DNA from 2 places in the Staphylococcus sp. FSL K6-0223 genome. Region 1 is predicted to be linked to the other one. Evidence: riboswitches for the same ligand, from Rfam matches in the RefSeq annotation. Region 1 holds a riboswitch; the other holds the start of a gene.

The links. Region 1 has a riboswitch for manganese ahead of MHI13_RS14805 (TerC family protein). Riboswitches for the same ligand answer to the same signal wherever they lie in the genome.
Region 2: another riboswitch for manganese. It lies ahead of MHI13_RS08625 (TerC family protein); the one in region 1 lies ahead of MHI13_RS14805 (TerC family protein).

Annotation. Positions count from the first base shown of each region.
Region 1 is NZ_JBBOYX010000002.1:809,322-814,952, reverse strand. Features, by position in the region: gene MHI13_RS14820 (UDP-N-acetylmuramoyl-L-alanyl-D-glutamate--L-lysine ligase) at 1-814, shown strand, start outside; gene MHI13_RS14815 (YueH family protein) at 804-1,043, shown strand; gene MHI13_RS14810 (peptide chain release factor 3) at 1,058-2,620, shown strand; yybP-ykoY riboswitch at 2,748-2,868, shown strand; gene MHI13_RS14805 (TerC family protein) at 2,938-3,738, shown strand; gene MHI13_RS14800 (S1C family serine protease) at 3,954-5,631, shown strand, end outside.
Region 2 is NZ_JBBOYX010000001.1:1,734,354-1,739,984, forward strand. Features, by position in the region: gene MHI13_RS08620 (trypsin-like peptidase domain-containing protein) at 1-514, opposite strand, end outside; gene MHI13_RS08625 (TerC family protein) at 748-1,545, opposite strand; yybP-ykoY riboswitch at 1,602-1,734, opposite strand; gene MHI13_RS08630 (peptide chain release factor 3) at 1,855-3,417, opposite strand; gene MHI13_RS08635 (YueH family protein) at 3,414-3,671, opposite strand; gene MHI13_RS08640 (UDP-N-acetylmuramoyl-L-alanyl-D-glutamate--L-lysine ligase) at 3,661-5,145, opposite strand; gene MHI13_RS08645 (diglucosyl diacylglycerol synthase) at 5,526-5,631, shown strand, end outside.

The DNA.
Region 1 (5,631 bases):
CCAACTTGGTGAAGATTTAGCTAAAGAAAAATACGTCGTACTTAATAATGACGATGATTTCTCTCATTATTTAGCAAGTGTGACACCTTATGAAGTGTTTACATATGGCATAGATAACGAAGCTCAATTTATGGCTAAGAATATTAATGAATCGTTACAGGGTGTGGAGTTTGATTTAAGTACACCATTTGGAGATTATCGAGTTAAATCACCATATGTAGGTCGATTCAATATCTCTAATATTATGGCTGCTATCATTGCAGTTTGGAGTAAAGGCGCATCTATGGAAGAAATTATTAATGCGGTAACTTCTCTTGAACCCGTAGAAGGACGATTAGAGGTACTTGATCCTTCATTACCAATTGATTTAATTATTGATTACGCTCATACAGCAGATGGTATGAATAAATTGATTGACGCTGTGAAACCTTTTGTTAAACAGAAATTGATTTTCTTAGTTGGTATGGCTGGAGAAAGAGACATGACTAAAACACCTGAGATGGGTAGCGTAGCATGTCGTGCAGATTATGTTATCTTTACTCCTGATAATCCTGCAAATGACGATCCTAAAATGCTTACAGCTGAGTTAGCTAAAGGTGCAACTCATGATAATTATGTCGAATTTGATGATCGCGCTGAAGGCATTAAACATGCAATAGATGTTGCTGAACCTGGAGATACAGTAGTATTGGCATCTAAAGGAAGAGAACCTTATCAAATTATGCCAGGCCATGTGAAGGTTCCTCATAGAGATGATTTGATTGGATTAGAAGCTGCTTATAAGAAATTCGGCGGTGGACCTGTTGAAGATTAAGCAACTTCAGTATAATGAACTAATAATAAATATTTATTTCTATCAAAATAGCGATAGAGACGTTATGTTGATAGCGATTCCTGACTTATTTTGGTCTGTAGAACTGCCCCTCGACTTAACTATTAATGAGTTACATGAAGAATTGTTAATGCAATTTTTTAATTTTTATACTGAAAATGAAGCCGATGCACTCGCACGTGACATTTGTGATTGGATAGCAACAAAATAAAAGGAGAATGATGAATGAATTTAAAGGAAGAAGTAGAGTCAAGAAAAACATTTGCCATCATCTCGCATCCGGATGCTGGTAAAACTACCTTAACTGAAAAATTATTATACTTCAGTGGAGCGATTAGAGAAGCTGGTACTGTTAAAGGTAAGAAAACAGGGAAATTCGCTACAAGTGACTGGATGAAAGTTGAACAAGAACGTGGTATATCTGTAACTAGTTCAGTTATGCAATTTGATTATGATGATTATAAAATTAACATTTTAGATACACCAGGACACGAAGACTTCTCTGAAGATACGTACCGTACTCTTATGGCAGTAGATAGTGCTGTCATGGTCATTGACTGCGCAAAAGGTATTGAACCTCAAACTTTAAAACTTTTCAAAGTATGTAAAATGAGAGGTATTCCTATATTTACGTTCATCAATAAACTTGACCGAGTTGGTAAAGAACCATTTGAATTGTTAGATGAAATTGAAGAAACATTAAATATTGAAACGTATCCAATGAACTGGCCTGTGGGTATGGGTCAAAATTTCTTCGGTATTATAGATAGAGCGACTAAAACTATTGAGCCATTTAGAGATGAAGAAAATTTATTACATCTCAATGATGATTACGAATTAGAAGAAGATCATGATATTAAAAATGATAGTGCCTTTGAACAAGCTATTGAAGAAATGATGCTTGTTGAAGAAGCGGGCGAAGAATTTGATAATGATGCGTTACTAAACGGTGAGCTCACACCAGTTTTCTTTGGTTCAGCTTTAGCTAACTTTGGTGTTCAAAACTTCTTAAACGCTTATGTTGACCACGCACCGATGCCTAACGCTCGTCAAACAAATGAAGATGTTGAAGTAAGTCCATTTGATACAGACTTCTCAGGATTTATTTTCAAAATACAAGCGAATATGGATCCTAAACACAGAGACCGAATTGCGTTTATGCGTGTTGTTAGTGGTGCCTTTGAACGTGGTATGGATGTAACATTACAGAGAACAAGTAAGAAACAAAAAATAACACGTTCTACTTCATTCATGGCGGATGATAAAGAAACTGTTAACCACGCTGTAGCTGGTGATATTATTGGTTTATACGATACAGGTAATTATCAAATAGGGGACACACTTGTCGGTGCTAAGCAAAAATATAGTTTCCAAGATTTACCTCAATTTACGCCTGAAATCTTTATGAAAGTTTCAGCTAAAAATGTAATGAAACAAAAGCATTTTCATAAAGGTATTGAACAACTTGTACAAGAAGGTGCAATCCAATATTATAAAACGCTACACACCAATCAAATTATTCTTGGTGCTGTAGGTCAATTACAATTTGAAGTGTTCGAGCACCGTATGAAGAATGAATACAATGTTGATGTAGTAATGGAACCAGTCGGAAGAAAAATCGCGCGTTGGATAGAAAATGAAGAAGATATTAAAGATAATATGAACACTTCACGGTCTATATTAGTGAAAGACCGCTATGACAACTTTGTCTTCTTATTTGAAAATGAATTTGCTACTCGTTGGTTTGAAGAGAAATTCCCTGATATTAAGTTATATAGTTTATTATAAGTTTTGAGTTTAACTTTATTGACAACGGGGTATTCTTTAAGAACATATTAAACGAAGTAGATACGATTTAGATTGTGTTACTTGTACAATCTATGTATACTATTATTAACAAATGAATACCTATGACAACTTTGTCAGAGGGGAGTAACTAGAGGATAGTAGAACTTTAATTATTAGCAACTACTATTTAACACTTTATCGTCATTACGAAGGTAAGTCTTCCGGTAAAGTGGGCAATACAATTGCTTAGTGAGACCTTTGCTATTATTTAGCATAGGTCTCTTTATTTGTATTTTTTAATAAAGGAGTTGTCCACTATGGATCCAAGTTTGATTTTACCTTATTTATGGGTACTCTTAGTGCTTGTGTTCTTAGAAGGTTTATTAGCAGCTGATAACGCAATAGTTATGGCTGTAATGGTAAAACACTTACCACCAGAACAACGTAAGAAGGCATTGTTTTATGGTTTATTAGGAGCATTTATATTTAGATTTATAGCCTTATTCTTAATTAGTATTATTGCGAACTTCTGGTGGATTCAAGCTGCAGGTGCAATCTATTTAATCTATATGTCTATCAAGAATTTGTGGGATTTCTTCCATAAATCAGAAGAAGAGCATCATAAAGACTCAGGTGATGATCATCACTATGATGATTTAGGAAATGAAAAGAAAGTTGGGCCTAAAGCATTTTGGGGCACAGTTTTCAAAGTAGAATTTGCGGATATTGCCTTTGCTATTGATTCAATGTTAGCTGCTTTAGCTATAGCAGTGACATTACCTAAGATGGGGATTCACTTCGGTGGAATGGACTTAGGTCAATTTATAGTAATGTTCTTAGGTGGCATGATTGGTGTCATTCTTATGAGATTTGCTGCAAATTGGTTCGTTGAATTATTAAATAAATATCCAGGTTTAGAGGGAGCAGCCTTTGCCATCGTTGGTTGGGTTGGTATTAAATTAGTTGTAATGGTTCTTGCGCATCCTGATATTGGCGTTTTACCAGAAGAATTCCCTCATGGTGCTTTATGGCAATCCATTTTCTGGGCAGTGCTTATTTTACTAGTGATTATAGGATGGTTTACTTCTGTCATTAAAAACAAAAAGAAGAATAAATAGTTTATTATTTAAACATTGCTCCACTCATCTAACCTTTTGAGTGGAGTTTATTTTTAACTTTGTTATATTGAACATTGCAGTTTTATAGTTAAAATATTAAAATTTAAACTATAATCAAACTCGATAATACTGTATTGAAAACCTTAGAAATAACTAAAATTTAATAATTTTTACATATTTAACTAATATAAGTGAATATAGGAGTGGGTCATCAATTGGATAATGATAAAAAACAAGTCATACCCCGTAGTCAGTATCGTCGAAAGCGACGTGAATATTTTCATAATGAAGAAAGAGAAGAACGTATTAAACGTGAACGAGAAGCTCTAAAACAGCAAGTTGCTAAAGAAAAACAACAATCCAAGGTTAACGAAGAACGCGTTAAAGATAATTTACGTAAAGCAAGAATTGAGAAATTAACTCAAGAAGAAATTCAACAACAACACGAAATAGCAAATCAAAGGCAAAAAAATAGACATGAAGAGACCAATCAAACAGATGCATTAAAACCTTCTTCAATGAGCAAAAAATCTTCTAATTCTAAAGAATTAAGTGATCACACTCAAACACATTTAACTTCAGAGGATAGACCACGAAGTGAAGTTGAAGATAAACAAGTAAATCATAATCATAAAGAAACAAGAGTGCCATATTCTATCACTAACCAACCGAAGGACTTAGAGGGTGAAGACAAAACCGCTAAAGAAAATGATGACATCGTTCAACCAGAAGAGTCTAGTATAAATGAAACATCCGATAAAAAAGAGGTTAGCACTAAAGATAGTGATTATGAGAACAATAATCAGATAGAAACTTCTAATGATATAACAGATAAGAGAAAAAATAATGATAAGCGTCATTTAGATTCTGAACAAAACAAAGAAAAGCCATATTCATCTATAAATCATCATTCAGATGATAAGGAAAATGATGATGACAAAGGTAATGATAAATATTCAAAGAAAGATTCTCTAAAAACGAGTAATAAAAATGATAATTTTGAATACATCAAGAACGCAATAATTGCTTTCTTTAAAGAACACTGGCCAAAACTTTTAATTATCATAGGTATTATCTTATTATTACTTATATTAAATGCTATATTTACAACAGTTAATAAAAATGATCATACTAATGATAGTGCTTTTAATGGAAATGACAAGAATTATACAACTACAATGAAAAACGCTAATAACTCTGTCAAATCAGTAGTAACTGTTCAAAACAATGTATCTAATAATACTACTATTCCTAAAAGTAAATCAGGTTCAGATAATGAAATTGGTTCGGGTGTCGTCTACAAAAAAGTAGGCGACTCTATTTATATTTTAACGAATGCTCACGTAGTCGGAGATAAAGATAAACAGAAAGTTACATACAATAATAATAAGTCTGTAGAAGGAAAAGTGGTTGGCAAAGACAAATGGTCTGATATTGCTGTTGTAAAAGCTAAGTTATCAGATGAAAGTATGAAACCAATAACTTTAGGTGATTCAAATAACTTAGTATTAGGAGAATCAATATTAGTAGTTGGTAATCCTTTAGGAGTAGATTTTAAAGGCAGTGTTTCTAAAGGGATTATCTCAGGTTTAGATCGTCATGTACCTGTGGATATAGACAAAGACAACAGTTATGATGTGTTGATGAAAGCATTTCAAGTTGATGCCCCAGTTAATCCAGGTAACTCTGGAGGAGCAGTAGTAGATAAAGATGGTAGACTTATAGGTATTATTTCGTTGAAGATAGATATGGAAAATGTAGAGGGTATGGCCTTTGCAATTCCGATTAATGATGTACGTAAAATAGCACAACAATTAGAAGACAATGGAAAAGTGCAATACCCTAACACTGGTATAAAAATAAAAAATGTAGCAGATATTTCAAGTGAAGAAC
Region 2 (5,631 bases), on a different contig from region 1:
ATTGTGTTTTAATTGTATCATTATGTTGATTGTCTTTTTCTTGTTTAGACTTTGGACGAGATTCATTATTTTTATTCAATCTACTATAAGTTGGTTCTATAGATTTATTCGTTTCATTTTCACTTTTTGAGTCATTACTCGAAATTGGTTTTTGCTGTTTCAATTCCTCATTATGTATGTCTTCTTGTTTAAGGTGTTGTTCTTCAGGCAGAGTTAAATGATGCCTATTATTTTTCTTAGCTGTGTTTGATGCATCTCTTTTTGATCTTAACTTAGCTAAATGTTGTTGTTGTTGAATTTCTTCTTGTGTTAATTTCTCAATTCTAGCTTTTCTTAAATTATCTTTGACACGTTCTTCATTTACTTTTGCTTGATGCTGTTCTTTTTCTGCTAAATGTTCACGCTTTTGTCTTTCACGTTCAATACGTTCCTCACGTTCTTCATTATGAAAGTATTCGTGACGTTTACGCCCATATTTACTACGCGGTATCACTTGTTTTTTATCATTATCCAAAGATGCCCACTCCTAACCTTGAAATCACAATATATATCACTAAAAAATGATTTACTTTTATGTGGTTATATATCTATCTTAATTTATTTATATATTACTTAAATTTTAATATCATTAGTGTTAATAAGCAAACGATTGTCAAATATTTTCTAAAAATATTTGACAAATAGTTATTAATTGAAAAAACCTTTTGAAGTCTTTTATAAAAAAACTTCAAAAGGTATCGATTACATCTAATGCTTAGCATTCTTTTTATTTTTTCGTACTGATGTTAACCATCCAATCACAACTAATAAAATCATTACAGTCCAAAAGATTGCTTGCCATAACGTACTATGTGGGAAGTCTTCTGATAATACGCCAATATCTGGATGAGCTAATACGATAACTACTAATTTAATACCTACCCAGCCAACAATTGCAAAAGCGGCACCTTCTAAACCTGGATATTTATTTAATAAATCAACAAACCATGTTGCTGCAAAACGCATTAAAATAACACCAATCATACCACCGATGAACATGACTCCAAATTGACCTAAATCCATACCGCCAAAATGAATACCCATCTTAGGAAGTGTCACTGCAATAGCCATTGCTGCTAACATAGAATCAATTGCAAAGGCAATGTCAGCAAACTCTACTTTAAATACGGTAGCCCAAAATTTTCCAGCACTTACTTTCTTTTCAGCGCCAGTTTCATCATAATGATGTTCATCCCCAACTTGTTCCTCTTCATCTTTCTTATGGAAGAAATTCCAAAGATTTCTAATAGACATGAAAATTAAGTATGCAGCACCAATCGCTTGAATAAACCAGAAATTCACAATAATACTAATTAAAAATAAAGCAATAAAACGGAAAATAAATGCTCCTAGTAAACCATAGAATAATGCTTTTTTACGCTGTTCTGGTGGTAAATGCTTAACCATTACTGCCATTACAACCGCGTTATCTGCTGCTAGTAATCCTTCTAAAAATACTAACACTAATATTACCCACAAATAAGGTAAAATTAAGCTTGGATCCATGAAAAGACAGCTCCTTTATTTATTTTTTACAAATAAAAAGACCTATGCTAATTCATAGCAAAGGTCTCACTTAGCAAATTTGCTCATTTTACCGGAAGTATCAACTTCGTAATGACGATAAAATGCTGAATTTAAGATGTTAGTAATATAGCCCCTCAAATTCTCAAGTTACTCCCCTCTGACATTAAGTCATAGGTATTTATTTGTTAAGAGTATTATAACCAGATTTGTTATATATAAACAATGTTAAAGCTAAAAATATTGTATTTCTTTATTATTATTTTAAATTAAACCTTATATTGTCATTTTTTATAATAAACTATATAGTTTAATATCTGGGAATTTTTCTTCAAACCAACGTGTAGCAAATTCATTTTCAAATAAGAAAACAAACTTATCATATCTGTCTTTCACTAAAATAGAACGTGACGTGTTCATCTTATCTTGAATATCCTCTTCATTTTCAATCCAACGTGCAATTTTTCTACCTACAGGTTCCATGACGACATCTACATTGTATTCATTTTTCATTCTGTGCTCGAATACTTCAAATTGTAATTGACCCACTGCACCGAGAATAATTTGATTCGTATGAAGTGTTTTATAATATTGAATCGCACCTTCTTGCACAAGCTGTTCAATTCCCTTATGGAAATGTTTTTGTTTCATGACATTTTTAGCAGAGACTTTCATGAAAATTTCAGGTGTAAATTGTGGTAAATCTTGGAAGTTAAATTTTTGTTTACCTCCAACTAATGTATCACCAATTTGGTAGTTACCTGTATCGTATAATCCAATAATATCTCCAGCTACAGCGTGATTGACGGTTTCTTTATCATCTGCCATAAAAGAGGTAGAGCGTGTGATTTTTTGTTTTTTATTGGTACGTTGCAAGGTCACATCCATACCTCTTTCAAACGCGCCACTGACTACTCTCATAAATGCAATTCTATCTCTATGTTTTGGATCCATATTCGCTTGAATTTTAAATATAAAACCCGAGAACTCGTCATCAAACGGGCTAACTTCAACTTCTTCATTCGTCTGACGAGCATTAGGCATAGGCGCATAATCTACATATGCATTCAAGAAATTTTGAACCCCGAAATTAGCCAATGCTGAGCCAAAAAATACAGGAGTTAAATCACCATTTAATAATGCTTCATTATCAAATTTTTCGCCAGCTTCTTCAACTAACATAAATTCTTCAATCGCTTGTTCGAAAGCACTATCATTGCTAATAGTGTGTTCTTCTTTAAGTTCATACTCATCATTTAAATGTAATACATTCTCTTCATCTCTAAAAGGTTCAATAGTTTTAGACTCACGATCGATAATACCAAAAAAGTTTTGACCCATTCCTATTGGCCAATTCATTGGATAGGTGTCAATATTTAATGTTTCTTCAATTTCTTCTAATAGTTCAAATGGTTCTTTACCTACACGGTCTAATTTGTTGATAAAAGTAAAGATAGGAATGCCTCTCATTTTACATACTTTAAATAATTTTAATGTTTGGGGTTCGATCCCTTTCGCACAATCGATAACCATTACTGCACTATCAACCGCCATTAATGTTCGGTATGTATCTTCAGAAAAGTCTTCGTGTCCTGGTGTATCTAGAATATTAATTTTATAATCATCATAATCAAATTGCATGACTGAACTGGTCACAGAAATACCACGTTCTTGTTCCACTTTCATCCAGTCACTGGTTGCAAATTTCCCTGTTTTTTTCCCTTTTACAGTACCCGCTTCACGAATAGCACCACTAAAATATAATAATTTTTCAGTTAGCGTCGTTTTACCAGCATCCGGGTGTGAGATAATAGCAAACGTCTTTCTTGATTCTATTTCTTCTTTTAAACTCATTCATTATTCTCCTTTAAATCCTTTATTATCCACTTAGATAACTGAGAAGCTATACGCAATGCTTCACTTTCTTCTTTAAATGTAAATAATTGCATTATTAACTCTTCATTTATTTCCTGTTCATTGAGTTGTACATTTAATTCTACAGACCAAAACATATCTGGAATAGCTATCATATAATAAGAATGATCCACATTTTCATATAGATATACATTGATTATTTCATTTTGTTCAGAAAGTTGCTTAATGATCATAGTTGGATTTTCCAAACTTTTTATACGCAGCTTCTAAACCAATTAAATCGTCACGATGTGGCACTTTCACGTGTCCTGGCATAATTTGATAAGGTTCTCTACCTTTAGAAGCAAGTACAACTGTATCACCTGGATTCGCGACTTCGATAGCATGTTTAATGCCTTCAGCTCGATCTTCAAATTCTACATAGTTATTATGTGTTGCCCCTTTAGCAAGTTCTGCAGTCAACATTTTAGGGTCGTCATCTGCTGGATTGTCAGGTGTAAAAATAACATAGTCTGCTCGACATGCAACAGCCCCCATTTCAGGCGTTTTTGTTAAATCACGTTCGCCAGCCATGCCTACTAAAAAGATGAGCTTTTGTTTAACAAAAGGTTGCACTGCATCAATCAGTTTATTCATACCATCAGCAGTATGTGCATAATCAATAATTAAATCGATTGGAAGTGATGGATCTAAAACCTCTAGACGCCCTTCAACAGGTTCTAAAGATTTCACCACTTCTACGATATCTTTGAAATCGACTCCTTTACTCCACACTGCTATCATAGCTGCCATAAGATTTGAGATATTAAATTTACCTACATAGGGTGATGAAACATGATACGTGCCAAATGGAGTCGCAAAATCAAATTGTACACCTTGTAAAGATTCTTTGATATTTTGAGGCATAAACTGTGCTTCATTATCTATACCATATGTCAATATTTCAAATGGTGTTACCGTTTCTAAATATTTAGAGAAATCATCATCATTATTTAATACCACATACTTTTCTTTTGATAAATCTTCACCTAATTGACTAAATAGTAATGATTTAGCATGTCCATAAGCTTCCATTGTGCCATGAAAGTCTAAATGATCTTGGGTTAAATTTGAAAAAATAGCTACATCAAATTCTACCCCTCTTAATCGTCCTAGAGCTAATCCATGACTTGAGACTTCCATAGTCATTGCTTCAGCTTTACTATCTACAGCTTGCTTAATTTTCTTAGTAAGCAATACAGTTTCAGGAGTAGTATTTGCCCCTTTTGTTTTTTCTTCATTAATTTGAAATCCATTCGTACCTAAATACGCACTATTTTTGTCTAATCCTCTATAAATTAAGTGAATCATTGTCGCGATTGAAGTTTTACCATTTGTACCAGTGACGCCAAAGGTAGTGAGTTGTTGACTTGGATAATCAAATAATGTATGCGCTAATATACTGGCTACTCTTAAAGTATCAGGTACAATAACTTGTGTGACTTCTCCTTTAACTTCTTGCTTACGGTTTACAACTATAATTTTAGTTCCTTGGTCAATGACGTTTTGACAAAATCTATGACTATCTACAGTATATCCTTTAGAGGCTACAAAGATACTTTCTCCACTAGCAGTTCGAGAATCTGTAGTAATATCAGTGATATCTATATCTAAAGTTCCTATAACTTGTTTAACTCTTATTTTATTGAACAACTCATTCGCATTCAAAATGTATCGCTCCTTTTTTTCAATATCTCTATTATACACATTTTAAAGTTGTTGATAAATTTATTCTCACCTAAAAAAGTAAATTCTGAACTACTCAAAATCAAATCATTTTTGTATCTTCTATATTATTAATATTAATTCCAAGTTAATTATTTATAAATTTTTTCTTATCTTAGTGTAAGTCCCATACATTTCACTTTATTAGTGCTAGGATAAGGGTATAAAGTTAAAGTAATCATTGTTCGAATATGCTATAATTCACTATAAATGAATTTTATGACTTTCTTGAATAAAATACATATTATTTATACCCGTATGTATTTTTTACTGTAATACATTATTCGATGGATTAAACTTAAATTATTGGAGGGTGACTATTAATGGTTACTCAAAATAAAAAGATATTGATTATCACTGGATCATTTGGAAATGGTCATTTACAAGTGACACAAAGTATTGTCAATCAATTGAATGACATGAATCTAT